4 regions of the Paenibacillus sp. FSL H7-0735 genome follow, and region 3 is predicted to be linked to each of the others. Evidence: predicted binding sites of a transcription regulator. Region 3 holds the regulator's gene; each other region holds the start of a gene.
What was found. The regulator Rex, encoded in region 3, represses fermentation and respiration genes when NADH is low (regulators of the CRP and FNR family bind a similar motif). The targets are predictions, from matches to a motif close to TTGTGAAATATTTCACAA.
Positions count from the first base shown of each region.

Region 1: the regulator Rex is predicted to act here: its motif matches at 2,044-2,061, upstream of scfA (six-cysteine ranthipeptide SCIFF).
Region 2: the regulator Rex is predicted to act here: its motif matches at 2,831-2,848, upstream of NSS82_RS13205 (DUF1641 domain-containing protein).
Region 4: the regulator Rex is predicted to act here: its motif matches at 5,129-5,146, upstream of adhE (bifunctional acetaldehyde-CoA/alcohol dehydrogenase).

Region 1 covers NZ_JBBOZH010000001.1:842,578-850,922, reverse strand. Annotated here, with positions in the region: gene NSS82_RS03790 (hypothetical protein) at 1-62, opposite strand, end outside; gene scfB (thioether cross-link-forming SCIFF peptide maturase) at 361-1,746, opposite strand; gene scfA (six-cysteine ranthipeptide SCIFF) at 1,869-2,018, opposite strand; partial or broken gene NSS82_RS03775 (SF0329 family protein) at 2,547-3,100, opposite strand; gene NSS82_RS03770 (NACHT domain-containing protein) at 3,443-5,470, opposite strand; gene NSS82_RS03765 (retron St85 family RNA-directed DNA polymerase) at 5,917-6,912, opposite strand; gene NSS82_RS03760 (FaeA/PapI family transcriptional regulator) at 7,171-7,488, opposite strand; gene NSS82_RS03755 (phosphoribosyltransferase-like protein) at 7,478-8,345, opposite strand, start outside.
Region 2 covers NZ_JBBOZH010000001.1:2,945,719-2,954,063, reverse strand. Annotated here, with positions in the region: gene NSS82_RS13220 (hypothetical protein) at 1-76, opposite strand, end outside; gene NSS82_RS13215 (SGNH/GDSL hydrolase family protein) at 245-871, opposite strand; gene NSS82_RS13210 (NAD(P)/FAD-dependent oxidoreductase) at 1,036-2,214, opposite strand; gene NSS82_RS13205 (DUF1641 domain-containing protein) at 2,255-2,698, opposite strand; gene NSS82_RS13200 (DUF2785 domain-containing protein) at 2,899-3,741, opposite strand; gene NSS82_RS13195 (nitroreductase family protein) at 3,963-4,580, shown strand; gene NSS82_RS13190 (hypothetical protein) at 4,692-5,312, opposite strand; gene NSS82_RS13185 (EFR1 family ferrodoxin) at 5,316-6,200, opposite strand; gene dnaN (DNA polymerase III subunit beta) at 6,768-7,910, opposite strand; gene NSS82_RS13175 (hypothetical protein) at 7,911-8,249, opposite strand.
Region 3 covers NZ_JBBOZH010000001.1:4,912,444-4,920,788, forward strand. Annotated here, with positions in the region: gene NSS82_RS22345 (amidohydrolase) at 136-1,437, opposite strand; gene NSS82_RS22350 (redox-sensing transcriptional repressor Rex) at 1,424-2,077, opposite strand; gene dinG (ATP-dependent DNA helicase DinG) at 2,208-5,069, opposite strand; gene NSS82_RS22360 (tetratricopeptide repeat protein) at 5,196-5,837, opposite strand; gene panD (aspartate 1-decarboxylase) at 5,949-6,332, opposite strand; gene panC (pantoate--beta-alanine ligase) at 6,325-7,215, opposite strand; gene panB (3-methyl-2-oxobutanoate hydroxymethyltransferase) at 7,216-8,082, opposite strand.
Region 4 covers NZ_JBBOZH010000001.1:5,192,328-5,200,672, reverse strand. Annotated here, with positions in the region: gene NSS82_RS23715 (response regulator) at 1-1,305, shown strand, start outside; gene NSS82_RS23710 (carbohydrate ABC transporter permease) at 1,516-2,343, shown strand; gene NSS82_RS23705 (carbohydrate ABC transporter permease) at 2,345-3,217, shown strand; gene NSS82_RS23700 (ABC transporter substrate-binding protein) at 3,350-4,816, shown strand; gene adhE (bifunctional acetaldehyde-CoA/alcohol dehydrogenase) at 5,222-7,843, shown strand; gene pflB (formate C-acetyltransferase) at 8,096-8,345, shown strand, end outside.

The DNA.
Region 1 (8,345 bases), 4.1 Mb from region 3:
CTTCCTACAAATGGTTCAGATGTATTACTTGGAATAAGATTATCTTCTTTTCCGGCATCCATTATTGGTTCAACCGTAGCGATATTCTTTGCAATTCCATCATCTTGATTTTTAATACCGATACATTACTACATCCAAACAGGCAGACAATATAGTCACGAAAAGAAATATTTTAACCCTCATGATTCACCCTCCAAACACCTGTTCATTTTATCTCGTTCTCAAACGCAGAAACCGGTAGTCTCGCTTGTTTTACGGTCCTCCTTCTCTAAATTCATACAAAAACCGAGAAAAAGCACTTCTTTTAAAAGTGTCTATTTCTCGGTTATCGTGTATTTATTCGTTATTTAATTAGTTAGGTTACCCTTCCATCGCTCTAATAGATTCATCCACCTTCACCATCATGGAACATTCGACCCTCTTGCGGAAGACGTCACAGCTGAAGTCATAGGTACCAATTAAGGAACCCGTCGCGTGCAGTGCATTGGCAGGACAACCACCGCTGCAGTAGAGTTTAGCCCAGCAGTCTTTGCATTCCGGCTTCGAGTAGCAGTTGCTCTCTTTAAATTGACATTGCAGCTCTGGCTTTGTGATGCCATCCCAGAGGTTCCCCATGCTATACTCTTCATCCCCTACGAACTGGTGGCAAGGAAAAAGCTCTCCCCAAGGGGTGACAGCAAGATATTCCGTTCCTGAACCACAGCCAGTGATTCTCTTCTGGATGCAAGGTCCTTCCGAGAGGTCAAGCATGTAATGATAAAAGGTAAACCCCTTGCCTTGTTCACCGCGTCCGATCATTTCCTTAGCGAGAATTTCGTACTGGTTATATATCTCCGGGAGGTCCTCCTCGGTAAGTGCATAGGGTTCCCTTGGATCACAGATGACCGGTTCCATCGAGATTTTGTCAAAACCAAGATCTGCGATATGAAATATATCATTGGTGAAATCGACATTGTTACGAGTGTAAGTTCCCCGTACATAGTACTCTTGGTCCCCGCGCTTACGAACGAATTCCTTGAACTTCGGAAGAATATGATCGTAGCTGCCTTTTCCGTTAACCGTTTGGCGAAGTCGGTCATGAACCTCTTTTCTTCCATCCAGGCTTAATACGACATTGTACATTTCCTGATTTAAAAACTCAGTGACCTCATCGTTCAGCAGCATCCCGTTCGTCGTAAAGGTGAAGCGGAACTTCTTTTTGTATTCTTGTTCTTTGCTTCTTGCATAAGCTACGATCTGTTTAACTACTTTCCAGGCCAAAAGCGGCTCCCCGCCGAAAAAGTCGATGTCCAGGTTGCGATGATGACCCGAATTTTCAAGCAGGTAATCGATAGCTTTTTGTCCAACCTCATAGCTCATGATTGCTCGATCTCCGTTGTATTTCCCTTGGCTAGCGAAGCAATAATCGCATGACAAATTACAGGTATGCGCAACATTGAGGCAGAGTGCCTTAACATAAGTTTTTCGTTTTTTTAAATCAAGCGAGAGGTTCTCATACTCATCTTTTGTAAAGAGCTGTCCCTCATTTATAAGCGCCTCGATATCCACGATGGTTTCTCGAATTTCACTCTCAGAAATGCTGGAATCGTGCTTATATTTCTCTAACATCATTGTCACGATTTGATCGACAGAAGTTTTCTCATAATCCGCTATAATTTCATATGCTAGGTCATCAACAACATGCACCGAGCCACTATAGGTATCGAGCACGATATTGTATCCGTTTAGTTTATATTGATGAATCATACTTACTAATCAAGCTCCTTTTGCACACAAGTAGAAACGGCTTTGCCTTCCTTTAGAGGTAGCATCCATTTCTTAAAAATAGCCGCCCATCAGCAGAGCAATGGGCGGTAAAATTCCGAATCCTATCTGTTCATTGCATTTTCACACTTCTGGTTTGCAACGCCGCAGGAAGTTTTACAAGCGGACTGGCAAGAGGTCTGGCATGCGCCGCATCCACCGTGTTTTGCGGTATCCATCAGTTTGCGGGTGCTTAAGGTTACGATTCTTTTCACGTTAAATAACTCCTTCTGTAATTTCTTGTGATCACTTTCACTTAATTTCCATGGAACATCGTAGCAACATCACGCAAGTACGTCTATGATGCCCGTCACCTAACAGAGTAGAGAGGGCTTAAACATAAGTATCAACGTTAATTTTCGTGCAGTCTTTCATGCTTGTGATCGTAGGATGCGGTAGCAGGAACCAGAGTCAGGGCAATACTAAAAAAGTGAAACAAAAAAAGAGACGGCAATAATGCCATCTCTTCAATAAAACACTTGTATTTTTCCATTGATTTTCCGGTCAAATAAGTATCAATAACAATTTTGTATCATACGTGACAGTAAAGTCCAATAAATATAAGGATTCATCACACTATATCCTTGCTTACCAGTAGACCGACAATCTCCGATTCCATATGCACCATATGTGGACATCCCTCCCATTGTCTGGCTTTTGTTAAGATAACAAGTCGCTTAGAATAAGGAGATTTTGTATGGAGTGTTTCTTAAATATTCAATGAAGCTATTTATTTTCATTTTACTACGCCTTAGTTCATAAAAATATTGCAATTGGATGCTAACTTCATCTTCTCGCTCATGTTTAAATCCGCTTTTTCCCAACTCGTCTGTCCACTAAGGCTAGAATATTCAATAAGATATCGTCGCTTTCTAAGCTCTCCTCTATGGAAATAGATAAATACTTAGTAGCTATAACAATAAAGTTCGATTTACTTAATAATGTCTGAGCTGACAAAATATCCTTTGCAACTTCTGATATCTTTCTGCTTCTTGCAATGACTATTAGACGATCCTCCGGGATTGTCCCGTACTATCTTTGCTAACCGCTTCAATGTCTTCATGGTTGATAGGAATTTGGAGATCTGAATCATTCTTAATCTCCTGCTCCGTCTCATACCATCTAATTGAGCTAGTCTATCATTCATATTGAGTACGTTCTTTTTATCTACCGAAATATAACAACTCCCTGATTTATCGGGTAAATAACGGTAACTGTTTGCGCGATATTCAACCCTACCGTATAACGCAGGACAGGGAAAACTCTCTAGTTGTTGCTTCAATTTGCTCCAGGACATGGGTCCTCCTATGTTCTATATTATTAATACCTGTTGAGGCGGTCATTCTAAATATTCATAATAAAATTCCAATAAAACCCAAATAAAATCTTGATATAAAAAACAGAGGAACAGCTTGATGGATTTGGTTTTTGTCCCAATCTCCATTCATCCGATCCTCTAATTTATTCACGTCATATTCAATTTCTAGCACGGGTTTTTATGGAGTTATACCCTCATAAACCAACAAAGATACTGATTCAACATGTGCTGAGTAGCAGGGAGTACAGAATGATTAAGCAGGATCCTACTCATACACAATCATAGTAAAGTGCCCTGTCATTCACTTGAGCGGCTATCTGATTAGAAATTAATAAATATATCATCTGCTTTAGATTTATTCTCTGCCTCGATGAGTTGCATGTATTCTAATGCGTTAAAGTAACTTAATGCTACTAATTTACTGTTTCTCCTTTTGCTAAAACCACGTCCGAAAGTCTGTTCTATCTTGAAAATATTTCTTTTTAACTCCGTTTCATCTTGTAAGAATATACCTTGTTGGTTTTCAAAACTTATTGCTAAATTTATAGGTTTCTTAAAATCATCCATTAACTGCTCTTCTTGAGTAAAATTTAAGTCGCGTACTAAAATACTCTTTTTGTTTAGTAACAATGAGAGTAAATTTTCTATTCTCTGCTCTTTTATCAGAAGTATCGAAAACTGGCGACTGTTCTTAGAGGAACTTTTTTTATGGTATTTACCTATTTCAGGATACTTTATGGAATATCTTTTTCTAATTATTTTTTCGGCTTTTTCAAAATCGAACCTATTTGCTCTTTCATTCTCCTTCAGATTAAGAATCTCCTCACTACAATCAAAGATGAACATACGGTTATAAATAATCTCAAGATAACTTAATAAAGTCACATCCTCGTGTGGGTTAACACCGGATGCATCAATATAATTAATAAATTGCTTAATAATCGGATAAACAAAGACTTTATCAAACAACTGTCTGTCAGTTTCATAATAGAAGTCTAACATATTTAAATAGATAGGTAGGTTCGTGCTACAGAAAATACTTGTAAGTATTTCCTCTCGTTTTTCATGGTTATATATTGCTATAGCACCAAAGTAATCCATGAATGATTTGTGTGCCCATTTGTACTTAAGTCCTATTTTTGAAAATAGAGGAACTGTCTCTGTCAAATCCTTTAATATATTCTCTTCATCAATTTCTTTAAAATATTGACTTGATTTGGCTTCACTTATAAGTTTTAATACTTTATTTTTATCATAGTCGTTGTTATTTTCTTGTACACAAATAAATCCAAGTTTCATTAAAACCTTTTCCATATTCCTTTTAGTTAGACCACTATATTTATCTCTTTTTAAACTATCTTTAGACAAATCGTGTAACTCAAATAATGCGTCATAAACCTTTTCATAAAATTCTATTTTTACAGTAGGCAAATCCTTCTGATGCTTAAAAGTCAAATATAAAAAGGATGCTAGTAAAGGATTTCCTAAAAAGGATTCCAAGTCATCAAATTGGTTATTCTCAAGATGCTCCTCAATATGTTTAGAAACATCCTTGGAAAGGTCTAATTGTGTAATAGCATCGAATTTTTCAAATAACTTAAAAGCCTCATCTTTGGTTAAATCCAGAATTTCAAATTTTTGAAATTGCCCGAAACTAGTGAGTGAATCATCTGGTCTAGATGTCAAAATAAATGTATTATTTGAGGCATGTCCAATAAACTGCTTCAAACTTTTAGTCACATATTGCTTATGAAGAAAAGGTATTTCATCATATCCATCTAGAAAGAAAATAAAATCCCCTCTATTTATTATTTCAACAATAAACTCCTTGTTATGTTCATCCTTTAACTGATTAATTTTTTTAAAAATAAGCGATACAACATCTGGATTTTCATGTAATTCTTTCAATTCGATGAATATCGGTATTCCTACATTTTGTTCTATTGATGAAATAAACATCTTTTTCATCAAAGTTGACTTTCCCATACCTGCTGAATCTTCAACAACTATTTTTCTATATTTTTCAACAAACGTAGAGTTGTAGCCATCAACTATAATTCGTTCTCTCTTTTCTTCTGAATAAATTGTCACAGGAATATATATTTGTTCTAGCTTAATTTGCTGTTGTCCTAGGGCGATAATATTAACTGATTGATGTTCTTCATAAGAATTAGCTAGATAGCTATGAAAAACATCAAAAACAAACGATTCTAATTTTTCATTCAGTTCTCCCTTTTTCTTTATAGTCTCTAACTTCGGTTTTAACCATGTGTTAAGAACATGTTTTATTGGTTCAGCCAATAGAGTAGAAGCAGTAGTAATAATTGTTTTTGATACCAACTCATCCATATTTTAATCACCTCAACAAATGTTTTCCTAAGATATATTCGCTTAGAAAACGCTCATCCCCTCCATTTGGAATATATAGTTGTCGAATATTGGGGCGAAAGTTTTAATTATATCAAGAAAATCTATAAAGAGCAGACTCCCATTAGTAGATATTCATAAGCCCCCTAATTTACCCAATAAGATTCTTGGTATACTTAATGAGCAAATTCGACTTTTCATTATAATAACAAAAAAGAGGGGTTCGCCCCTCTTTGCTATTTCCGCCAATACATCTCAACTATTAGTCACTATTAGTCATTCCTAACCAACAGTGAGAAACATTCCACATGTGTCCAGTATACAGTGAAAACAAAACATGATTATGTCTGAAGGAATAGTGTTTGCTCTAAAATATATATCGGGTCATTCATCAAATTAAAGCACAGAATGCACAAAAAAAGGGAATCTCAGCTCCCCCAATTAATCTCATCTAGTTTTTCCAAGAATTCCATACCTTCATCTGGTTCAATCATTTTTATGAAATTAGCCATGCCATATAAGTATTCTTTAAAATACGATTTGCTTTCAGATTCATTTTTTTTCAAATGACTATAAACACCAAATTTTTTACAGTAATAAATATGTTGTTCAAGTCTTTTTTTGTATTTTCTTTTTACTTTTACATCTTCATTTACAATTAATCCAGTTACCTCTTGCATGTTTTTATTCGTCTGTAATCTTAATTTTCTGTAATTAATATCAAATCCTTCATTGATTATAATAGATTTTATTGTTTCTATATATTTCCTAATATTTTCATCACCTGATATAGTGATGTCGTCTGCATAACGTGAATAGTCAGCATTCATCTTTACTGCAAGAGCCAACAATCTCTTATCCATTCTTTGGCAAATAATATTTGCAATGGACGGGCTGGAAGGCGCACCTTGAGGTAGAGCACCATTGAATGTAGTCAATGCAGCTAAAGAATATGATATTTCTTTTGTATAACCGTTATGGTAAAACATATAAAATACACGCTCAAATTTTATACTAGGAAAAAAATTTTTAATATCTATGTTAAGAACTAATTTTTTCTTCGTATGTATTATAGCATTATCTTTAATATTTCTTCCTTTCACAAATCCATATGCATTAGAATGAATAGCAAAAGAAGATAAGATATTATCAAGTATCCATCTCTGTATTGTTTTCATATTATAGCTAGGTGTTGAAATAGTTCTAAGCGACCCGTTTGATTTAGCTATTTGGTGTTCCTTATAAAATTTATTTGAACTAATAATATAATATCCTAGTATATTACTTTCGATTCCCATTAATAATGATAAATGTTTGTTGTCAAATATAACAGGTAATCCATGATCAGCTAATTCTTGCGCATACTGCATACAAGTTTCTTTATACCTTTGTCCATATCCTTTTTTTATTAACATTGCTTCCATTAAGTTTAAGTCCATGACACCCTCATTTAAATAGTCAGCAGCTTCTACTCTGATCTAGTTTTTTAAAATACCTTTAACTTGTTTTGAAAATCTGCAAATTATTGATGTGGTTTTCATAAATTATTTGCAACTACAACGATTTTTGTTGTAGTTGTGAAAAGTAGCGATTTCCTGCTTTTCACATATCAATTAAGTAACATTAATAACGATAGAGACTCTCTACCATATCTAGAAGACTACTGACTATTACATAATAGTTTACCTGATTTTTTTTGTAAATCCAATTGGAATATATACTTCATCAAAACTCATTGATTTTTTTGTAAATATACTTTTAACTTCAAACGACTCAAAGTAATCTATGTTTAACATATTATACTCTTCTAATAGCTTTAAAGCGGTTGAAGTAAGTTTATAGTACCCGTCTAATGCTAGCAGGTTTTCCTCTTGAAGCTTATTAATTAAACTTTCTACCTGAAAAAAACTTAGACCAAAACTATCACTAATTTCACTATACGAGTAGCTAGCCTGAACCGAATTAAAATACACCAATATCAGTAGATATTTATAATCCAACCTTGCTCCCCCCACCCTCTCTTTTAACTGATAAGTTTTGGTTTGATCTGGACTGTTTTTTATTTTTTCTATTTAATTGTGTGTATCTTTTAAATAAGGAATTCCATTCTTCTTTCTTCCCAGAAAAATCTGTATGATACCAAAAAGAACTGATAGTATTATTAGGTATGTTATGAGAAAACCCTACCAATAATTGGCTATCCCGAAATCCCATAATATTCTGATGTCCTTTTCCCCAAATTGTTTCTTCAAAATTATTAATTAGTATTCTATGCGAATCATTTAAGAATTTATGGTCTTTGAAAATCTTATCGTACTTATATTCTGCAATTACTTTTACATCAAGTTCTTTTTGAGTATCTAAATACTCATTGATCATTATCTCCGCTGTTTCAGTAATTACAATAAGTCTTATGATAATTTTTCGTCCAATTAAATCGCTCTTGTTTTCTTTAAGAAAAGTAACAATAGTCCCTCCAGTTCCAGATATGTCATCAAAAAAAATTAATGTAGAGATATCGTCATCAATTTGATCTAAACCAACTTTTATTGTATCTTTGTACAACTCTATATCATTTTCTTTAATAACTTCCTTTAGGAGCATTGTCAAATCAAAGGAACTGTTTGCTCTACCATCTTTAGAAATCATAGGAATAATACAAATACTTTCAAGAGCATAACTACCTAGAACATCTACTAATTGACTTTTCATCACTTCTTTAATTTCTCTTTTTGTAAAGAAAATAAATTCTGAAAACAGATGCAACAAAATCTCCTTTATTTCCTCTAAAGTAGTGTTTTCTAACCACGATACCAACTTACTTTCTATATCCTTAGTATAACGCTCTTCTTGACCA
Region 2 (8,345 bases), 2.0 Mb from region 3:
ACACGCCTTCGATCCATCTGGCATTGATGAAGCCCAAATCACTTTTACATCCGCTTAACACTACGACCAATAACAAAGGTGCTATCCATATTAACCGCCTAATGCGAATCGCCTCCAATACATAAGCATATTCCAATTATAACAGTGTCTATAAATATATAAAAACGACTTTACTAACACGCGATTAAAAAAAGACTACAACCTGCTTATTAAAGCGTGGTTCTAGTCTTAAAATGACAATTGATTAGATTGCTCCCATCGTTTTGAGCCAAGCATCCGCAATAAGTGCATGACCTGCAGGAGTAGGATGTACTCCATCATATGCCCAGTAAGCCGGTTCTGCTTTTACGGAGGCCGCTGCAAAAAGTCCATCTAGCGGAACCAGCGGCGCCCCATATTCACGTGCCAGCTCGCGGACAATATGAATTTTAGGATCAAGATCCTGACGCCAAGTTCTACGATCTTCCGGTACAGGCAAAACAAAAGGCTCTATAAGAACTAATTTAGCATCCAAAGATTTCTGAGTGCGTTTAATCAGGTCCCGATATGAAGCTTCAAACTGCTCGGGAGTGGTTTCTTCACCAGAATCAAAACGGCGCCAAGTGTCGTTAATTCCAATATAAATGGACACCCAAGTCGGCTTCAAATCCAGGCAATCCTTATCCCAACGCCCCTGTAAATCAACAATACGGTTGCCACCAATGCCACGGTTAATAAAAGTAAGATTCTTCTCTGGATATAAATACCCCAGACGAGCGGCGACCATCATTGCATAACCCACTCCAAGCGATGAAGCGTCTTCATGATTACGTCCCCAGTCTGTTATGCTGTCACCTTGAAACAGAATGACATCGTTTTGTTGGAATATCATAAATGAAATCCTCCTCTAACTACCTCTGTTAATATAACCCAATCTATTATATCAAATACAATGAATGCAGCCTACTACGAAACATCAATAATGCAAACATTTCACTAAAAAAACAATAACAAAAACCCCGCTCAGATTCGAGCAGGGTTTAGGGTTAAACTATATTAGTAAGCTAGGCTGAACAATCCTTTAATGTGGGACAAGTAACGAATATTACTTGCTTCCTTCATCAGAGTTGCAGGCAAGCCTTTTAACGGAGTAGAACTTGCACCAACGATGGCTACACCGTCTTTACGGCCTAAGCTAGCAAGCGTACCAGAGTTGATTGGGCTAAAGCTTTCAAACGATTTATTTTTCAAGAAGGCATACAGATTGTATCCGATCAATTCACCCATTTGCCAAGCGATTTGAGCAGTTGGAGGGTATGGACGTCCATCTTCTGCAAAGACCACCGCGCTGTCACCAGCAACGAATACATCTTTGTGAGAAGTGGATTGCAAGAACTCATTCACCGTTGCACGACCGCGGTTAACTTCAAGACCGGATTCGCCGATGAGTGGATTTCCTTGTACGCCACCAGTCCATACAAACGTGTTAGCAATAATTTTTTGACCGTCTTTCAAGTCAATCGCATTGCCTTCTACATTCGTAACAGGAAGACCTGTCAAGAATTGAACACCACGTTTTTCCAAGCTTGCTACAGCACGTTCGATCAATGCATCTGGCAATACTGGAAGGATTTTAGGACCTGCTTCAACGAGCATAAGCTTAATTTCTTTAGGATCAACGCCATATTTTTTAGTAAGTGTAGGCAATACATCCGCGATTTCACCAACAAGCTCAACGCCGGTTAAACCGCCGCCACCGATCAGGATGTTTGCATCTGCTTCATTTTTCGATTTCGCATATTCACGAATACGATCTTCAATATGTTGATGAATTTTGTTAGCATCTGCAGCTGATTTCAATACCATACTGTATTGTTCAAGCCCTGGAATGCCAAAATAAGCTGTAGTGCTGCCAAGACCTACAACAAGCGCATCATAAGTAAGTGTCACACCATCAGAAAGAACAATTTGTTTGTTCTCCACAGAAAATGAATTAACCTTCGCGATTTTCAGGTCAATATCTTTACCTGCGAAAAGCTTAGTTAGAGGCATAGCAACAGCACCCTCTGCAACACTACCTGCTGCAAGACGATGCAATTCTGTGATGATTTGGTGGGTAGGATACTGATTAACTACAGTAATTTTAGCTTCATCTTTTTTGAGATACTTGCGTACGGTTAAGGCGCTTAGTAGACCACCATAACCTGCTCCTAGAATGACAATATGTTTAGACATGATGTTTCCTCCGTCCCTTACGAATAAGATATGAAAATGATTATTTCTGCTTACTGCGTTCTCCAGCAACTTGAAGGTATGCATTTACGAAACGGAAAAGCTTTTGCGCTTGCGGATCTTTCAACAACTTCATAAGACCAAAAAGACCAATAACTTCGTTACTTTCATTCGCACGATCTTTTGCTTCGATCACTGTAGCTGCCATATTCTTCGCGGAATGCACTACAGGTTCAGCAAGTTCTTTAATTGCACTTACCGTATCACTTTTCAAGACATCATCCGCTGCGACAGTTTGCACAAAGTCATAGGACTTTGTAAGCACGCCAACAAGCTCAGTTAATTTTGGCAGCTGTTCCACCAAGACTGTTAATGATTCCTGAACTTCTGGTTTCAAGAGCTGCTCTAGAACATCCATTTGTTCCTTGCTAACAGCTACTTTTGGTGATTCTTGTTCAGGTTGTGTTTGAGTGATTGATTCTGACATATCCAAATCTCCTCTGCAATAAGCTTTGCTGCTTAATAGTAATGAAAAACATAAGAACTTTTAACGCCATATTTCTATTATAGCACTTATCAAGTTATAAATGTCACAAAGTTTTTGAATTTCCATAAAATTTTGTGATTTTTATTACATTATAATAAATTATTTAAATTACCAGTGTTAATTAAAACCGTTTGAGTGAATTAATGTACAAATTCATTCAAATTCTTCTCAGTTTTCAACAAAACATCCACAATGTCCATATTCTTCTCTGTTAGAAGTAACCTGAAATAAAGAGAACGCAGGAAGTTCTTTGTATTTATTCGAGTAACGTACTGGCTGTGGCTTCTAGGCCAACTGCCACATTGCGCCAAGTTGAGAATCCAATCGGTTATAGACTGCTGTGGAAGTAAATGATGATCGATGATTGTAACTATAATAGTAGCAATCCGTTCATCTTCTTCCTCCCTGAATATGTATTGATCGTTATAAAGCATCTTTTGAACAACTGTCAGAACCTCTTCCCGCACCTCGGCATCACTCTCCGAGCATAAAACCAGCTCATCCAAGGCGTCTGCGCCATGGGCTGCTGCGTGTGCCCAGCCTTCTTTTTCCATATAACCTCTTAAATCCCGTTCTTCCTTATAATAACGAATTAAACCCTGCTTCACCTTTGTAAATTCAGAGCTATCCAATATAGCCTTTTCCCTATGCCGCTGGAGAATAAGAGCAACAACCAATACAGAAAATGTTCTTGTATACACCGTCTGATCTTCTTTGTTCCCAATGTGATAAAATAGATGCTGCTCGTCAAGGAGTATCCACAGCAGTTCACGAAGCTCCGCATCATTAAACCAATGTTTCTCATTAATCCATTTGTAGAATGTGGAATAAATCAATTCATCACGCAGCACAGGCTCGGGATCTCCTAAATGCTCAAGCATCAACTTCACATAATCCTTTATGTCCTGTCCACTTCTAAGCTCGTAGTCATTCTCTTCGATTCTTTGTAAATCTATCATCAATCGTTCTCTACTATTAATCAATTTATCCACCCTTTCATTCACCGTGTTTTTACATATCCTAATATCCTAATTTATGTCCTATTTTTTGACAACAGGGTATTCAAGATTAACTTCAATAAATTTTATCATTGACGAATTTTATAGGCTGTGTTATTTTGAGTTAGTAACATTTAGTTAGTACATTTACAAATATCAGGTGTTTATATTTTACAACCGAATACATACACAACGGAGGAATACTTATGAGCGCTTTTACAGACTTGATTCAGTCCCGCAGATCCGCTATGAATTTTGTGGAAGGGGTCACCATCCCTCAGAATGAATTAGAGGAAATGTTCTCTTACGCCAGATTGGCACCATCGGCCTATAATCTACAGCATACAAATTACAAAGTGATATCTAACGAGAGCTTAAAAGAAGAAATTCGCGAAGCGGCTTACGGCCAATATAAAATCCATACTGCTTCAGCAGTTATTGTAGTGCTAGGAGATAAGCATGCTTATCAGCAGGCTCCAGAAATCTATGGCGGGCTTAAAGCTTTAGGAGCGATGTCACAAGAGGAATATGATGAGCAAATAGAGATGATTAACAATGCTTACATTGATAAGGATGCTTTTCAAAGAGATGAAGCAATACGTAATGCCTCTCTCTCGGCCATGCACTTTATGCTGATCGCCAAAGATAAAGGCTGGGATACCTGCCCGATGATCGGCTTCGATGCTGATGTTATCCAATCCACCTTGAATCTGCCGGATCATATGGTACCTGTTATGCTGATCACGATCGGCAAAGACAAAAAACATAAAATCAGACCCCGCGGCTACCGTAAGCCAGTCAACGAATTCGTTGAGTTCATCTGATTATAGATACAGCAAAACGTTCCATCCGAGGCAAGTAGCGGGTGGAACGTTTTTTTAATTGGAACTCATCATGAAGATAATGAACCGTGTGCCCGATATAGAAGAGGTGCTCTACTTCGCATATTGTAAAATGGCAATCGCTGCTCGTTCCCGTCGTTCGGAGTCATCACAAATCAAAGCTTCTTTCAAAATATTAAGCGCCTTAGAGAGCGTCTCCTCATCCAATTCCAGCGGACTATTCACTTCTTGTTCATTAGCAGAAACACCTGTAATCCACAGATCCAAGCGAGCACTTGGTTTTGGACCCTTAAATTGTACAACCGGTGCACTTTGGTTAAATAACTCCCGCACGCCTGCGTTTAGTTCAGAAATCGGCAGACTTTTCAACCACGTTACACCACGCCGATGGCATGTACCCTCGTCAACATTATCATTTAACTCGTTGTAAAAATAATCTCCGAGGTCTCCGAGATGTACCCAATCTCCATCGGCCACCAGCACATAATCTCCATCTTGCATCGTATGTACAAATAGCTGAAGGGCTTGCAGATGTTGCATAAGCTCCGGCTCACTATATTGGTAAGTACCGATTAATCGATCACGAAGTTCCTCTATGCTTAGATTCTCCAGATCCCCTATTCCGGGGTAGCCGATACTCACATAATTATCCTCCAAAAATGTGCTGATCCGCTCAATCCCCAGTAGCTTAGATCCCATCCGAAACAGATTCATATGTCATTCCTCCAAATACTTAATAAAATGCTTATAGTAGCCCTTGGATTTGGGAGTAACAAACCGTCCATCATTCGCAGAATCCTTCATTAGTTTATGAAGATTCGGACCTCCAGTATAGGGATCTACTACGCTAGCCTTCAGTCGTGTCGCTTGGATTGCCTTCTGAGGACAAGAATAAACACAACGCATACATAATAAACAATTTTGACTGAAAACAATTCCTTCTACGCCGCTACTAATATTGGATGTTGGACAGTTGCTGACACATTTTAAACATAGTGTGCAAGCGTCCGTTGTACGCAATCCTTTTGCGAAGTATTTTCCCCCTTGGTGTTCCTCACAATAATATACTGTTCTCAGAACCCGCTCCAACACAGGGTGAATCGGCAGATTTCGTGGTGTTCGGTTTACGATTTCCTCTGCAAACAATTCCACCTTACGCTGTGCGGCTTGGTACAACTGCTTATTCAACCTGTCATCATATTTGATATAAAAATTACATGGCATCGCCAAAATGGAATTGTGAAAAGGGATATATCCCTTCCCACGCAAAGAACGAAGAACCGTATTCGAAGCACCGTTATTGATATAGTGTGGAGAGGATGCCGTTTTGAATACAAATGCCGGGGTTCCATTACATTCAGGCAGCTGATCTGCAAAATGTTCAACAAAACCGGAAGCGCCAAAGCCTAGAACCGGATGACCAATACCTATAAGATCATAGGCTTCATATTCTACAGAACGAGTGCCTTTAATAATATCTTCCACTCTAAACAAATCTACGTCTTGCCCTTTACTTCTTAGCCTTTCAGCAAATTGCTTAGCAATAATCTCCGTATTGCCAGTACCTGAGAAATAAAATATGGCCGTCTTTGCATTATGCATTCCATCCCCTCCCAGATCAAATATACCTCATTCCCGTCTGGGAAAGCTGTGATGCTGAAGTGGGTTTGGGCTATTTCGGACTCAGTTGCTCTTATTTCCATAATTTCGCTCGTTTTGCCACACTATCGGACTCAGTTGCAGCTATTCGCTCAAATGTACTCCTTTTCTGAGTAAATCAAGGGCAATAGGTGCTATACAGTCCGAAACCTTCGCAAAATAAACCCATATGCTGAAATAGCTGCAGTACGGTCCGCTACGATCTAGATCGAGCAAAAGGTAACTGGTTTCGAGACGTAGGCGGATAGATTGTGCTATAGGTAACTAATTTCGTGCACGGAGTAGATAGGTTGAGCTATAGGTAGCTAATTCCGCACGGTGTAGATAGGTTGAGCAATAGGCAGCTAATTCCGCGCACGGAGTAGATAAGTTGAGCCATAGACAGTTAGTTTAAGCACTGGTTAGCACGTTTAGGAGCAGATTTGGCAGGTGGCGTTCTTTTCAGCAATTGCTCGGACTCAGTTGCAGCTATTCACCCAAATCTACTCAAATACTGCAATTAACATATCCTCAATCATGCGTCCTCACAGGAGTAATTAAAAAAAGTGTGGACGAAGATGCGTCTACAGGCAGGATCACCAGCGGTCTTTCTTTTCCCGCGAACCTGATTCTAAGCGTCTCACTATCAATCGCCCGAAGGATGTCCCTGAAATATTTTCCGTTAAAGGCTACTCGAAAATGATCACCCTCTAGATGTTCCAAAGGAATCTCTTCTTTTACATCCCCAATTTCTGCAGTCTTGGACACTAAACTTAGCGTGTTAGAAGGAAGTACGCTGAGCATAACACTCTCACCAGCCAATATAGAAATACGTTCAACCACATGTAACAAACGGTCTGTCTTAACAATCACTTCGGAGAGATACGCTTTTGGGATTAAATTATTGACAGAGGGATAAGTTCCTTCTAGAAGGGCAGACTGAACCCTCAATCCATTAGAAATAAATCTGATCTGCTTGGGGCCTATTTCTAAATCGGTGCTGCTGTCTGCATCATCGCTTAATATTTTTAAAAGATCCTCCAGGCTGCTGCCCGGGATTACAACATCTAAAGGAATTGCACCGTAATCTTCTATGCTTTCAACAATATGCTGGGCGAAGCAGATGCCATCAGTGGCGACTACACGAATATTTCGCTTATCTATTTGAAGCAAAACTCCTGTAAGCACAGGTCTGGTTTCCGATGAAGAGACCGCAAAAACCACTCTTTTAAATATTTGCTTCAAGAGAATGTTCTTCATGCTTATCCTTTGAATATTTGGATGATCTATGTATTGGATTCTCGGAAACTCTGCTGCATCCATTCCACATAAACGAAATTGAGTGTTCCCTGATTGAATATTTAATATCAATGACTCTACGATTTCCAGCCTAATTAGTCCAGGATCAAGCTTACGAATGATCTCATAAAAATAACGTGCGGGAACTACGATCTCACCTGTGTTGTGCACAACCACCGAATCCATTTTTACAGGGAGCTTATATTCAATGGTCATTCTTATATTGCTGGCTGTTAATATCAGACCCTGAGTTTGCGCTTGAATAAGTATTCCAGATAGAACACGTGAGGAACTATTCGCGGATATGGCTTTTAATGCTGCCTGTAAAGCGGTACTCAGAGAATCTTTTGATACATGGATTAGCAAAGACTTCACCTAACTCTCCTTAGATTCCTTTACAAAATGCGCCTCAATAATGTTCCGAAATACTTGAGAGCGAGATGCGTTCTGATCCGCACAAGCCTGCTCTATCTCCTGCCAAACGTCCTCAGATAACGTCAAAGATACCTTTTTAGTTACACCAGTGCTTTTTCTACCCGCACCCTCCCGAAGACCTCCCCTTGTAAAAAGAAACCCCAACTGCCCATCTTTAGTAGCTACACCTACTTTAACTTTATCCTCGTTGTTACTTGCGCTATCGCTAGTGACTTTATCTTTAATTTCGCTAATACTGCTCCTTCCCTTGTGTTCGCCTTCAAATTTATGATCACCCAATCCCTCGCACCTCCTTATTTGAATTTAGTAACTCAAATCAATGCATTCACTAATTTCATAATACCATAATCGCCATTAATCCACCACAAGTCTAAC
Region 3 (8,345 bases):
TTATATAACACACCCGCGTGTTTATCCAAAATTTCATAATTTTCTAGCTTTCCCAGCCTTAAAATGTACAAAAGGCCGCAACTTTTGCTAAAAGCAAAAAGTCGCAGCCTATTATTTATTCGTTATTCTCCAGACTTAACGCTTCAATAAACCTTCGAAGGCTTCTTGCGCTTTACGCCGGATAGCTTCCTCATCCAGGGTTAAGCATTGTCCATGCTTGATGACCTGTTTACCATTCACCCACACATGCTCAACATCCTTAGCGCTAGCAGAGTAAACTGCATGAGACAACAGATCTGTGTGTGGCAGCAAATGCGGCTGATCTATATCAATTGCAATGAAATCAGCTTTCATCCCAACAGCAAGTCTACCTACATTATTTAAAAAGATGGACTGGGCGCCATATTCTGTAGCCATACGTAGAGCTTCTGGAGCTGGAACAGCCGTTGGATCACCGCTGACACCCTTATGAATGAGAGCTGCAAGCCGCATCTCTTCAAACATATCCAAGTTATTGTTGCTTGCCGCGCCATCCGTGCCAAGAGACACCTTCACACCAGCTTTTAGAAGATCAGTAACCCGAGCCACTCCGCTAGCCAGCTTCAAATTACTGCCCGGATTATGAGAGACACCCACATTATGGCGAGCCAAGATCTCAATCTCTTCATCATTTAAATGAACACCATGTGCAACTATCGAGGGACGTGTGAACATTCCAAGCTTCTCTAAGTGAGCTACAGGACGCAACCCGTAATCCGCCACATTTTGTTCCACTTCACGTTTCGTTTCGGACATATGCGTATGCATCGGTAAATCCAGATCATGCGCTGCCTGCACGAACTTAACCAGGAAGTCCGGAGGGCAAGTATAAGGGGCGTGCGGCGAGATCATAGTAGTAATTCTACCGTCAGCCTTTCCATGCCAGTTACGGGCAAAAGAAATCGCTTCCGCAAGCTTGTGATTCTGTACATCCTCTGGACATAACCCGATCACACCACGCATCAATACGGAACGGATACCTGATAACTCAGCTACCTCAGCTACTCGGTCCATGTGATCATACATATCGAGGAAGGTCGTAGTTCCACCCTTCAGCATTTCCAATACAGATAAGGAGGTTCCCCAGTATACATCATCACCGGTGAACTTTTCCTCCATCGGCCACATCTTCTCCTGAAGCCACACTTGTAGCGCTAAATCATCTCCATATCCACGCAGCAAAGACATCGCCGCATGACCATGTGTGTTTACAAGTCCAGGCATGAACAGCAGACGGCTGCCATCAACCACTTGCACTCCAGCTTCCATCTGAGGCTCTTCTTTTCCTATGTAAGTGATTAAATCATCTTCAATAGTCATATATCCACTCAGAACCGGCTCATCCGTTCCCGGAGTCAGAAAATACCCGCCCTTAATTATCGTTTTATTGTTGTTCATGTTCGCTTTCTTCCTTTCCATCCCGCAAGTAATAAGCAAGACTTTGCAGATCAGTTGTAAAATCAGCTGCATGCACCCGGATATTCGGTGGTGTCTTCAGAATCACAGGGGCAAAGTTCAAAATTGCTTCAATCCCAGAAGAAATGAGAATATCTGCTACATTTTGAGCTTCTGAATCAGGTACGGTAATAATGGCAATGCGAATACCTTGCTCACGAATCGTGCTGCCTAGTTCATCCATCGGTTGCACAGTAAGGGAGTTGATCTTACGTCCAACCTTAGGAGCGTACGAATCAAATATAGCCGTGATTTTCATAGTATCTTTGAGATATGCATTGTAATTAGACAAGGCATGTCCGAGATTACCTGCCCCTACTAAAGCTACATTAAGCTGTTGATCCAGCTTCAGAATATGACGGATTTTCTCAATAAGATACGTTACATCATAGCCGATACCTTTTCTGCCGAAGTCACCAAAATACGCTAAATCCTTACGAATCTGTGCGGGATTAAGATCAAGCTTTTGTCCAAGTTCCTGAGAGGAAACTGTTAATATTTCGCGATTCTGGAGATCATTCAAAAAACGCAAATACACAGGTAGTCTGCGAACAACGGCTTCTGATATTTTATCCGATTTCATATTTTTCCTCCTAAAAATAGTAATGTTCTTGTGAAAATCCATATTCTAACGTATACCTCTCCTTATTAAGGGCGGTACTGTAACTTACCGCCCTTAAGGATAAGGAGGAGCTAAACTGAAGACGAGCATTTTAAGAAGCGCCGCCATCCTCTAGCCATTCCGCTATGCGGGGGACCATTTGATCAGTCAGCATATGCTCCATTTTGGGACCAGGCAATGAATAAAGGAAATACTTCCCGTAATGAGATTCAATAACCCTTGTATCATAAACAATAACTATTCCGCGATCCTGCGCCGTGCGAACCAGTCTTCCGAATCCCTGCTTAAAACGAATAACCGCTTGAGGAACAGACAATTTCATGAATGGATTCTTCTTCTGAGCCTGCAATAACTCCGACTTCGCTTCCGCCAACGGGTGATTCGGCGGTTGAAACGGAAGTCTCACGATGGCCAGGCAAGTCAGTGCTTCACCTGGAATATCTACACCTTCCCAGAAGCTGCTCGTCCCCAGCAGAACGGATGCTGCACTGTCCTGAAAGCGGCGGATCAGCTTGCTCCGGCTGCCACCTTCCACGCCTTGACCAAGCACCGTAATCTCTTGTGAGGCCAAAGCCTCTTTAAGCGGATCATATACCTGACGCAGCATTTTATAAGAAGTAAACAGAACCAGCATCCGCCCACGTGTTGTTTTGGCAGCTTCTGCTAACGACTGTACGAGTGTATCGACAAATCGAGCATCGCCCACACTGCCCTTCACACTAGGAAAATCACGCGGTATAACTAGCAGCGCCTGCTCGCGATACTTAAAGGGAGATGGAAGGAGTGAGGTCATTAGACGTCCCTCTTCCGCAGCTTCGTTAAGTCCGAGATTATCAATCATAAACTGAAAAGATTTATCTACAGACAGCGTCGCCGAGGTAAGCACGATGCTTTTTTTCTTATCGAAGAACAACTCTTTAAGCTGGCTGCTAACATCCACAGGGACGGCATACATCTGCAGTGATTTGCTGCGGTAATTTCCATTTGCCTCCAGCCAATATACTACATTATCGTCATTCAGCCCCATAAAGAATCTTACTTGCTCACGTATGGAAGCCAAATCCTTAAATAAACCGCTAATATCAGTAACAAGACTGTCTGCTGAGGATTGGCTTTCCTGGTCACGCATCTCATTAAGCATTTTATCACCCTTACGGATGATGTCGCTTAACGTCAGATTCATAGTGTTCTCAAGCGCAACTAATTCATCCCAATCCTTCGGCTTACGGGCGGGAAGCAAACGCATAACCAGTTGTCCCGCTTCCCCTGCTGCCGCATCACTGCGTTCCGGCAAAAGGCTGAACAGCTTGTCGCTGAGTGCATCCCAGGTTTCTTTGACAGTAAGCAGATCCGGGTAGATCCGATCGATGACTCCGCTCCATTCTGAAGCCTCTTCACTGCCTGACGACTGTAAGATCTGGCGCAGAGCAGGAAGCTGTCCGTTTCGGCTATCTTTATACAGTCGCGATAACGTGTGTGCCACAGTGAAATGCTTCATATGCATGCCAAGATGTTTACCAGCCACATCTTCTAAATGATGTGCTTCATCAATTACAAGATGCTCGTAAGCTGGAAGCAGCTGGTGCCCAGCTTTAACATCTGCGAATAGCTTGGAGTGGTTCGTAATGACCACGTCAGCAATCCCAGCTTCATGCTTGGCCCTATGATAATAGCATTTGCGGAACCAAGGACAGGAACGGCCCAGACAGGAATCGGTATCGCTTGCCACCGTCTCCCAGAAATCACCGCCCCGGCCGCTTAAATTCAGCTCTTCATCATCCCCTGATTCACTTTGAGTGAGCCATACGATCATCTGAGCTGCAGTAAGCGCATCTTCCCTTGGGCTTATAAAGTCCTTTTTATTAATTTTATGCTCAAACTTACGCAGACACAAATAATGTCCTCTTCCCTTAAAAATAGCAGCTTTAAACGGAAAAGGAACTACCTGCGTTAACAAAGGGATATCCCGCTCGCGCAATTGGTCCTGCAGATTAATGGTATGAGTGCTGACCATGACTTTTTCATTGGTGCGAACGCTTTGATAAATGGCAGGCAACAAATAACCGAGCGATTTACCGGTTCCTGTGCCCGCTTCGATCAGTAGGTGTTTGTCTTCGGCAAGTGCCGTCATCACCTCATTGATCATAATATCCTGAGCTTCCCGGCTTTCATACTGCGGTAATGTGTCTTTAAGTCGTTTGGTTACTTCGTCCATATAATCAGTAAAAGATAAATTCGCTAGCGGATTCTCAGCATGCTCATCTCTAGGTGGCGCTAACTCCGTCCAGTCTCCTACTGCAAGCGCTAATTGACGATAGAAAGTCAGATCACCTTCGGGCTGTAGCGTCTCCGCTTCCCGCTCTCGCAGCAGACCATCAAAGTACCAGCCCAGATCACTATCCTCTTCGGTAAACAGCTCACAGAGTCTCTGGATCGTAAGCAGCGGCAGCTCGTAGAGCTCCTCCAGACATTTCAACAGCACTAAAGCAGTCGCAAGTGCATCACTATCTGCCTGATGCGGACGATCATGTGTCACTCCAAAATGAGCACTGACAGAGCCTAGCTGATAAGATGTGAGCGAAGGAAAGCAAATTTTCAGAAAATCAATCGTATCCAAAATCCGCCCTTGAAATGGCAAATAACCACAACGATCTAAAGCATTTTGTAAAAAATGGAAGTCGAAAGCGACATTATGCCCTACAAGCACAACATCATCCAAGAGCGGAACAAGCTCCATCATCATCTCATCCAGCTCAGGCGCATCCTTCACATCATCATCGGTAATCCCCGTCAGACCTGTTATAAAAGGAGGAATCGGCGTTCCGGGCTTGACATAGGAACCATATACCCGGGAGATGGACCGGTCTTCTTCTATAATTGCAAGGCCAACCTGGATAATTTCACCCACGGATTGGGTTCCTGTTGTTTCAAAATCAAGCACGGCAAATTTCATTATAATTCTATTCCCTTTCAATTGAGACTCTTAATCAGCATAACAGAAGTTGCGAAAAAAGGCGATGCACACCACTGGTTCAGGGGATGCATCGCTTGAATAGAAATTTCCAAAACCGTTATTCTTTTACAAAAGGGAAACCAGCTGATTTCCAAAATGCAGCTTCCCTCCACGACGGCGGCATACCTCTAAGTTAACGTTTGGCTCCGGAAGCGCCGGGTCATGCTGCAAGGCAAGGTCAAACAATTCCTGCGCTTCATTAAAACGTTCCTGTGAGGCTCGTATGCAGCCTAAAGCATTATATACCATGGCTTTCAGCTTGGTCTCCCGTATCAAGCCCAGCATATGGTTCAGATGACTCCAAGCGGCTTCACCGTCACCTTCCTGCAGATAAGAGATGGCTAAATATAATCGAGCAGCCAAGCTATCCGGGTATTGCGCAATAACTTCTTTAAACTGATCAATACACTTTCCATACATCAGCAGCTTATAATATCCCTGACCTCTTACAAAGGAATCCATACACAGCTCTGGTGCTTCCTGTTCCGGCACTTCCTCTTCGACCACTGCTGTAAAATCCGCACTTTCGCGAAAGTGACTTAGCTTCTCAGCAAAAGCGAGCCATTCATCCATCACTTTATCGCTCAGTCTATGCAGCATATTATAATTGCATAAAAGCTCGTTCCGGCGGGCACCCTCCGCTGTAGGGTAATCTGTTATGATCTCCTGAAGCACCTTGTTCATTTCAGCAAACAAATGTTGAAACATGGGCTATCCCCCCTTACTGAAGATGAAATCAGTTCAGCTTGCCTGACTTCATTTTCTGCGAGATCGGGGTCTTTCATCCCTGCCATTCATTACATGGCGTAAGTCCATACATTAAGCGATTGTAGCATGCAATTCATGATCAGCCAGCTTCACTGGTTTGTTATTCTCATCCACGAATACCACCGTTGGCTTATGTGACTCCAGTTCTTCCGAGGACAACATCGCATACGAAATGATAATTACTGTATCGCCCGGCTGAACAAGACGAGCTGCGGCACCATTGAGACAGATCACTCCGCTTCCACGCGGTCCAGGGATTACATAGGTTTCCAGTCGCGAACCATTATTGTTATCCACAATTTGAACTTTTTCATTCTCAAGAATGTCCGCGGCTTCCATCAAGCTCTCATCAATGGTAATACTGCCCACATAGTTTAAATTCGCTTCCGTTACTGTTGCGCGGTGAATTTTGGATTTCATCATATGTCTAAACAAGTGCAGCAACCTCCTTTGGAATAAATACATTATTATCAATCAAGCGTGTTCTGCCAAACTTCACGGCGAGCGCTATAATAATTTCCCCAACCACTTCTGATAAAAGAGCTTCATCCTCTAATCCTTCAAGATCAGGGAATGTTAGGATCTCCGCATAATCAATCACCGCTAGAGGAGAGCTGGAAATAACCGATGTCAACAATTCCCGCACTTCAGCAACGGTTGTTACTTTTCCTTCTTCAATAGACTGACGTGCTTCACGTAAGGAACGAGATAACACCAATGCCTGACTACGCTCCTCAGGAGACAAGAATACGTTACGTGAGCTGAGTGCAAGTCCATCCCCTTCACGAACGATCGGACAAGGAATAATTTCGACATTCATATTAAGATCGGACACCATTCGGCGAAGGACAGCAACTTGTTGAGCATCCTTCAGCCCAAAGAAAGCATAATCCGGCTGTACAATATTGAAGAATTTATTAACCACTGTGGTTACACCATCAAAATGCCCAGGGCGGGAAGCCCCACAAAGCCGGGTAGTAAGCTCCGATACCGAGACAGTAGTCCGAGTAGGCTGCGGATACATTTCTTCCACACTGGGGATAAATACAATATCTACTCCCTCACGTTCAGCGAGTTCCAAATCACGACGCTCGTCACGCGGATAGGAATCATAATCCTCGTTTGGCCCGAATTGCAAAGGATTCACAAAAATGCTCATTACCACTGTGTTGCTCATTTCTCCAGCCCGGCGAAGCAGACTGGCATGTCCGTCATGCAAGTATCCCATCGTAGGAACGAACCCAATCGGGGCGTGCCCGCCTTGTCTCATATACTCCAAAGCTTCGCGCAGCTGCTCAATGCTTCTGACCACTCTCATTTATTTCCCTTCCTTTCTGGCAGCGCCATATAAAGATTCCAAGACTGTTTCATCTGCATTAAAAACGTGACCTTCATCTGGGAAGGAACGTTCCTTCACTTCCTTCACATATTGGCTGATGCCCTCACGGATCACATTACCCACATCCGCATAGGTTTTGACAAAACGTTTCTCACGATAAGGTGAGGCATAACGCAGCAAATCATGGAAAACCAATACCTGTCCATCACAGTAACGGCCTGCACCAATCCCAATGGTTGGGATGCTAAGCGCTTCAGAGATTGCCTGGGCTACTTCTTCCGTTACCAGCTCCAAAACGATTGCAAAAGCACCTGCTGCCTCAAGCGCCTTAGCTTCATCCATCAGGCGTTGGGCATCCTTGGCGTCTTTGCCTTGAATCCGGTAGCCACCAATCATATTCACGGATTGAGGAGTAAGCCCGATGTGTCCCAGCACAGGGACTCCCGCAGCCACAACCGTAGCTACAGTCTCACAAATCTCAAGTCCACCTTCCATTTTGACGGCATGAGCCCGCCCTTCCTGCATCAATCTGCGCACACCCCGCAGGGTTTCATCTATACTCCCGTGATACGTCATAAATGGCATATCAGCCACGATAAATGTACTTTGTGCTCCTCGAGTTACCGAGCGGGTATGGTACACCATATCTTCAATCGTTACCGGTAAAGTTGTATTGTATCCAAGGACTACATTCCCAAGAGAGTCACCAACCAAAATAAGGTCGATACCTGCTTCTTCTGCAAGAACTGCAGATGGATAATCATAAGCGGTCAGCATGCTCAGTGGCACACCTTCTGCTTTCATTTTTTTCATTTTTACAATATTTAGTGCTTGTTTGTTTGCCATTTCTCTTTTCGTCCTCCTTTTTTAAGTAACCTGCCCGTAAAAATCGCAACAAAAAAACCTTTTAGCAATCATTTGCTAAAAAGGTCCGAAGGGCAAAAAAGAGTCACTTGCGATCGTCCCTTCTGTCTCGGTCCTTACGGCTCAGAGCAGAATCCAACGTAACCGTCAAACGCAGTTATGAAGGTACTTTCAGTAATAAAAAATATAAAAAAGTTCTACAATTCAAGAGTACAGTTCGATAAACGATACCGCCTCCGACCCAT
Region 4 (8,345 bases), 280 kb from region 3:
GACGAACCCTTGATTTGTAAAGGGCTGAGCAATTTATTAGCTTCTTCGGGGTTAAACATAGACCATATTTATACAGCAAACAGTGGTTTTGAAGCGCTGGACTGCATTCGGATGGAGGAAATAGACCTGCTCGTTACTGATATTCAGATGGGCGCAATGAGCGGGATTGATCTGATGCAGCATGCAAAATTGGCCAAACCCTGGGTACAGACCATCGTGATTTCTGCACACGAGACATTTCAATATGCACAAATGGCGGTTAGGCTTGGCGCGAAGGATTATTTGATCAAACCTTTGAACAGTGAGCAATTTCTGGATTCGGTGCGAAATGTGCTGCTTAAGATGGGCAAACCATCACCAGAATTGGACATTTTCATGTCAGGAATTAATGAAAGCTTTCGGCTGGAAGAGCCGCTTCCGGAATACAGCAAGTTATTAAATGAGCTGCTCAATGAGCCTGAAGGTGTACTGTGTGATGCAGAACGCTTACAAAAGCTGGATAACCTGAAGCTGCAAGGGCCGTATTTTTCCGTCTTAAAAATTAAGGTGCCTCTGGCTGGAATGAATCAGGAGAAGCACTACACCCTGCGGGACAGACGGCTTCTTTGTTATGCCGCGCTGAATATCGCCAAAGAGCTGATGGATCAGGAGTGGAACTCGACAGCCTTTTACGCAGAGGATGAAGAAATAACGATCATTATTCAATGGGATGAAAAAAGCTATGAAGATTCGTCTGCCAGTCAAATCAATAGGCTAGATATTCTTGGCCGCAGTCTTCATTTTAATATTCAAAAATATCTGCACTTAAATGCAGTCATCGGCATCAGCCAGATTCTCAAGGGTCTATCATTTATGGCTGTATTGAACCGTCAAGCCTCCAAAGCCATTCTTTGGAATAATGAACATAATGACCATTATGTGTTTTACTACGGGGATTTTAATTGGAACAGCTACACAACCGATCCTTCAGTAGAAGAGCTTCATACACGCAGCAATCTGATTGTAGAGAAAGCAAGAGAGTATATTGACGAGAACTATGCGCAAAAAGGATTAACCATCCATGAAGTGGCTAAGAAAAACCATGTCAGTCCTAATTATTTGAGCTATCTGTTTAAGAAAAATACAGGTTACAACCTGTGGGAATATGTAATTAAGCTGCGGATGGAAGAAAGCCGGGACATGATTTTGAACACAGATCTTCGCAGATACGAAATCGCCGAGCGTGTAGGTTATGAATCACCAGAGCATTTTAGTAAAATTTTCAAAAAATATTATGGGATTAGCCCCAGTGAATTGAAGAAGTAAAAACACATACTACTTCGGTAGATTTAGACATGTTCAGTACAACCCTCATTTTCTACAATTTAAGGTAGGAAGCATTTTGCGAAAAATGCTGAAAGAAAAATGGAATGAGGGAGCCTGATGAATCAAACCGCAGTTGTATCCGAAAATCCGCCGGCGCTGAAGGGTACACCTTACAAGCAAAACCGCTGGAAGAAAAACTTTTGGGGATATATGTTCCTCGTACCTGCTGTGATTATTTTTGTAATGTTCCTGTGGGTGCCAATTTTTAAAGGCTTGTTGTACAGCTTCTACCATGTTGATTTTGTAAAAGGGAATAGCTTTGTTGGCTTTGAGAACTACGCTAGAGCCCTTAGTGATCCAGATGTTTTGACCGCGTTAAAAAATACGGGGTATTACATGCTTCTATGTCTTATTATCGGGTTCTGGGTTCCGATTGCTTTTGCCATTATGATCTCGGAGCTGAGAAGGTTTGGGGGCTTTGTACGGGTAGCGGCTTACCTTCCTTTCGTTATGCCTGGTGTGGTTCTATATGGACTCTGGAGATGGCTTTATGATCCGGTGGGCCCAATCAATGCGGTATTAAGCTCGCTTGGTGTGGACCAGGTTGCCTTCCTGACAGATACAAGGTGGTCGATGATTTCTCTTGTTTTTATGGAGACGTGGCAGCAGTTTGGATCAGGGATGTTAATATACTTGGCTGCTGTACTCAGCATTCCGCGGGATTGGTATGAAGCAGCTGAGATTGATGGGGCGGGTGTGTGGGCACGTATAAAGTACATCACATTGCCTTCGCTACGTAATTTGATCATTTTGATGTTGATATTACAGATTATCGGGACTTCACAAGGGTATCAGTCACAAATGGCGCTGCTTGATGGTGGACCGAATAATACTACGCTTACCTATGCGCTGCTGATCGTAAAATATGCTTTTACGCGACTCGATTATGGAACGGCGACTGCGCTTGGCATGCTAATGTTCATTGTCCTAGGTGGTTTGGGCATTTTACAGTTCAAGCTTAACAAGGAGGACAACTAAGATGAAGAGCGCAGACAGAGGGATTCTCTCAGAACATGATTTGAAAAAAACAAGCAATAAGATCGTTTATGGCTTGATGTGCGTGGTCATTTTGATTATGGTGTTTAGCATGCTGTATCCGATCTGTATGACGTTATTTAACGGACTGAAATCGAATCAAGAGGTGAACTCATTCCCACCGCATTTTTTCCCGCAGGAATGGCACTTCAGCAACCTTAAGGAAGCGATGAATTACATTGATCTGCTGATGTTCCTTAAAAACACCATTTATATTTTTGTGGGGAATATGGTCGTGACACTAGTAGTATTGGGAATGTCTGCTTTCAGCATTTCTCGTATGAATGTCCCTTACAGAAAGGCAATTTATTTCTTTTTCCTGATGACATTGTTTATTCCGGCGACCAGCTATATGATTCCCAACTTTGTCAATCTAAAAGAGCTTGGATTACTGAATCAGTACGCTGCTTTTTGGCTGCCTGCTGGTGCGAATACATTCTATTTTCTACTCTTAAAGAACTTTTTTGATGGGATACACCCTGAAATTTTTGAAGCAGCGCGGATTGACGGTTCCTCTGAGCCGAGAAGCTTTTTCTCCATTGCAGTGCCATTGTCGGTTCCGATTTTTGCTACGCTGGCGATCTTTATCTTTTCTACCGCATGGAATGACTGGTTCTGGCCATCTCTGGTTATGCACAGTGAAGAGAAATATACGCTCGCGACAGCAATCTATAAATACGTTATTAATGTAAAGGCACTTAATACGAATATTAAATTCGCCATCCTATTTATCGTATCGTTGCCGCCGATCCTTGTCTTCCTGATCTTCCAAAAGTTCATTATGCGTGGCGTCGCATTATCAGCAGTTAAGGGATAAGCAAGGATCGACGGATTTAGTCACGGATCGTAAACATGCACATGAAAGGAATATAAATGCACCTCGTTTGTAAACGATTTCTCTTTTATGATCGATATGTAAGATAACTATGAATTGAAAAGGGGAGTTTCAATGCGTAAGTACTCTAGCGTGCTACTAAGCCTCCTTGTGGCCGGATCGTTGTTAACCGCTTGCGGCGGTAATAACAATAACGGAAACACGACAGGAAACAAGGAAGGGGAAGCGACTACTGCGCCAACGAATGCTGCAACAGATAATGCTGGCAGTGCTACAGCAGCGCCAACTGATGATATCACACAAAGAAAAGTGACCATCAAAATTCACTATCCAACCCCTGACCTAACCGAAGTTAGAGCACAGGAAGATGACAAGATCAAACGTTTCCAAGAGGAATATCCGAATGTTGAAATCGTCAAAGACGATTGGCAGTACAATGTAAGTGAAATCGGCATCAAAATGGCAGCGAATGAAGCTCCAACCTTCTTTAACACCTACGCTACAGAAGCAAAATTCCTAGTTGAAAAAGGCTGGGTAGCTGACATTACGGATCTGTGGAATAAATACGAATTTAAGGATCAAATTAACCCGGTTCTCCAAAATCAATTTATCATTGACGGTAAAGTCTTCGGCGTAACTCAAAAGGGTTATGTAACAACCACAATGATCAACAAAAAAATGCTGGACGAAAAAGGCGTTGCTGTTCCACCTATGGATTGGACTTGGGATGATATGCTGAATACCGCCAAAGGCGTAGCTGATACCAAAAAAGGGATTTCCGGTATTGCTCCAATGGGTAAAGGGAATGAAGCAGGCTGGAACTGGACCAACTTCCTGTTCGAAGCTGGCGGTGAAATTCAGAAGATTGAAGGCGGTAAGGTTGTAGCTACTTTTAATTCTGAGGCTGGGATTAAAGCGCTGGATTTCTACAAGAAACTTAGATGGGAAGCAAACGCGATTCCTCAGGACTGGGCACTGGGCTGGGGTGATGCTGTAGGCGCATTCCAACAAAGTCGTACAGCAATGGTAATGGCTGGATCTGACGGTGTTATTGAGCAAGCGTTGAATCAGGGCGGTCTGAAACCAGAAGATGTACTTACGTATCCAATGCCTGCAATGGAAAAAGGCGGAAAACACACCGGGGTACTTGGTGGTGACTACCTTGTAATCAATCCAAATGCAACACCAGACGAGCAAGAAATGGCATTCCGTTATATTACATTTGATTACTTCTCCGATAAAGGTCTAGAAGCACTGGATGCGGTTCTGCAACAACGTACAACGGATGGTAAATACTTTATTCCGCCGCTCTTAGATTACTATTCTGCAGATTCTGACTTCGGCAAGAAAACGAAAGCTGTGTATGATAAATATACAAATGTATATCAATACAGCCCTGATATTTTAGGTTTGCTGGACGGTAAACCGGAAGCGCAATACAATACACAGGACTACTACGCAACCATGTCCAATGTAATTCAAGAGCTGTTCTCCAAAAAAGGAACAGATTCCAAGACACAGCTTGAAGCTGCTGCCAAAACAGTGCAAGAGAAATTCTTCGACACAATTAAAGTAGAATAGCTAAAAAGAACAGAACCGGCTCCATAGGAGTCGGTTTTTTTATGTTTATATTATTGATATTTTTATAAATCAACACGACGGGGGGCATCCGACTATTTTTTAGAGGCCAATGGAAAAATAGAGTGTCAACAAAATTAGATTTGCTTTTTTAAAATATTTTTGCGAGCGGAAAGGTAGAAAATGGGTATCAGTTCTTGTCTTTTTAAACATAAACTTTAAATTTAAGGAATAATAAAGCATAAATAATGGTAAAAAAGCTATAATATGATCGAATGAAAGCGCTTTGAAAACAAATCAAAAAAACTTTATACTTTGTGAAAGATTTCACTATACAAGGTGGAAATGATGTGATAAGATAAATGTGTAGAGAAAAACAACCTAAAAATTGACAGGAGGACGAGGGAGATGGCAGTTAAGAACGAAGTCGCCGCCCAAGTTAAACAAACTACCGCTGAAGAGTATATTCAGACTTTAGTGGATAAAGCGAAAAAAGCACATGAGGCATTCATGGCGCTGGATCAAGAGCAAGTTGACACAATCGTTCATGCAATGGCGTTGGCTGGACTCGACAAACATATGTACCTCGCTAAATTGGCTGTAGAAGAAACTGGCCGCGGGGTTTACGAAGACAAAATTACTAAAAACATCTTCTCGACAGAATATATCTGGCACGGAATTAAATACGATAAAACAGTAGGCGTTATTGAAGACAATGCTTATGAAAGCTTCCAAAAAATTGCTGAGCCCGTCGGAATTGTAATGGGTATCACACCGGTAACCAACCCTACATCCACCACGATGTTTAAAGCGTTGATTTCGATTAAGACACGGAACCCTATTATATTCGGTTTCCACCCATCTGCGCAAGAGTGTAGTGCAGCAGCTGCTAGAATTCTTCATGATGCGGCTGTAAAAGCTGGCGCACCTGAGAATTGTATCCAATGGATTGAAATGCCAACGATGGACAAAACAAACGCTTTGATGAACAACCCTGACGTTGCACTTATTCTCGCAACAGGCGGTTCTGCAATGGTAAAAGCAGCTTATAGCTGTGGTAAACCAGCTCTTGGCGTAGGTCCTGGTAACGTACCTGCATTCATCGAAAAGAGCGCGGATATCGATCAAGCCGTAACGGACATCATTCTTTCCAAAACATTTGATAATGGTATGATCTGTGCTTCCGAGCAAGCTGTTATTATCGAAGAACCAATCTTTGATCAAGTGAAAAAGAAAATGATCGCTAATGGCTGCTACTTTGTTAACAAAGAAGAAGCTGCCAAACTTACTAGCGGCGCTATGAACGTTGATAAATGTGCGGTTAACCCAGCAATCGTTGGACAATCCGCAGTGAAAATTGCTGAAATGTGCGGCATTCAAGTTCCTGCCGGCACTAAGATTCTGGTAGCAGAACTTGAAGGTGTAGGCACTAAATATCCATTGTCCGCTGAAAAATTGAGTCCTGTGCTTGCTTGCTACAAAGTTAAAAACGCAGATCAAGGTATCGAACGCGCAGCACAAGTTGTTGAATTTGGTGGTATGGGCCATAGTTCGGCTATCCACTCCAACAACGAAGAAGTAATCATGAAGTTCTCCAACCGTCTGCAAACAGGACGTATTCTCGTTAACTCGCCTTCCACTCATGGTGCGATCGGCGATATCTATAACACTAACATCCCTTCGTTGACGCTGGGCTGCGGATCTTATGGTCGTAACTCCGTGTCGCAAAACGTTACAGCAATTAATTTGATCAACGTGAAAAGGGTGAATCGTCGTACCGTGAATATGCAATGGTTTAAAGTACCTGACAAGATCTATTTCGAAAAAGGTGCTACTCAGTACCTGACCAAAATGCCTGATATCACACGTGTCGCAATTATCACTGACCCAATGATGGTTAAGCTCGGATATGTTGAGAGAGTTGAACATTACCTGCGTCAACGCCAAACTCCTGTAGCGATAGAAGTGTTCTCGGAAGTTGAACCAGATCCATCGACAACTACAGTTGAAAAAGGTACAGCAATGATGAACAGATTCCAACCGGACTGCATCATCGCACTTGGTGGTGGTTCCCCAATGGATGCTGCAAAAGGAATGTGGTTATTCTATGAACATCCAGACGCAGACTTTAACGGTCTGAAACAAAAATTCATGGATATCCGTAAACGGGTTTACAAATTCCCTAAACTTGGAAATAAAGCTAAGTTTGTAGCGATTCCAACTACTTCGGGTACGGGTTCGGAAGTAACATCTTTCGCAGTTATTACCGATAAAACAACTGAACAACACACTAAATATCCATTGGCTGACTACGAGCTAACTCCAGACGTAGCTATCATTGATCCAGAGTTCGTATATAGCTTGCCAAAAACTGCTGTAGCTGATACAGGTATGGACGTATTGACACATGCCATCGAAGCTTATGTATCTGTTATGGCGAGTGACTACACTGATGGTCTGGCAATTAAAGCAATCCAATTGGTATTCCAATACCTTGAAAAATCGGCGCTTGAAGGCGACAGAGTTGCCCGTGAGAAAATGCATAACGCATCAACACTTGCTGGTATGGCCTTTGCTAATGCTTTCCTGGGTATTAACCACAGTTTGGCGCATAAATGGGGCGGTCAATATCACACTGCTCACGGTCGTACTAATGCGATCCTTATGCCACACGTTATTCGTTACAATGCTAAGAAACCTACGAAGTTCGCTTCGTTCCCTAAATATTCACACTTCGTAGCTGACGAGCGTTATGCAGAAATCGCCCGTATTCTGGGATTGCCAGCTCGCACAACTGAAGAAGGTGTAACTAGCCTGATCAATGCTATTCGCGATATGAACAAAAAACTGGGTATCGAAGAATCCTTCCAACAACTGGGCTTTGATCCTAAGGATTTTGAATCCCGTGTAGATTACTTGGCTGACCGTGCATTTGAAGATCAATGTACAACTGCCAATCCTAAGCTGCCACTGGTATCTGAACTTGCAGATGTGTACCGTAATGCTTTCTACGGAAGATTTGATAATTAATATTTGGTTAAGTAGATAATAGGATGGTTGTGGACTAGATATAAGTGACAAATATCACCGGAAAGGTGATATTTGTCACAGTCTATTTATAGAAAATAAACTAAAATGTTTATATAAACAACGGTCCCATACATGGAACAATGATTGTGAATTTTCGAACAACCATATCTTTCTTGGGATCACGAGACACGGGATCAACCTTCAAGCCCGCGATCTCTACAAATATTATAAATATAGATGGAGGGATTTAGCATGTCGGTGATTGAAAAAGATGTACAAGAAGTGAAATCCGGTTGGAGAAGTTTTACAAAAGGTAAATGGTCCAGAAAAGTTGACGTTAACAACTTTATCGCAAGTAACATTAAGCCTTATGAAGGAAACGAAGAATTCCTCGTAGGACCTACTAGTAACACAACTGAACTATGGAAGATTATTTCCCAATTGAGCAAGGAAGAAAGAGAAAGAGGCGGCGTATGGGATGTTTCCCTAGATACTGTCTCCA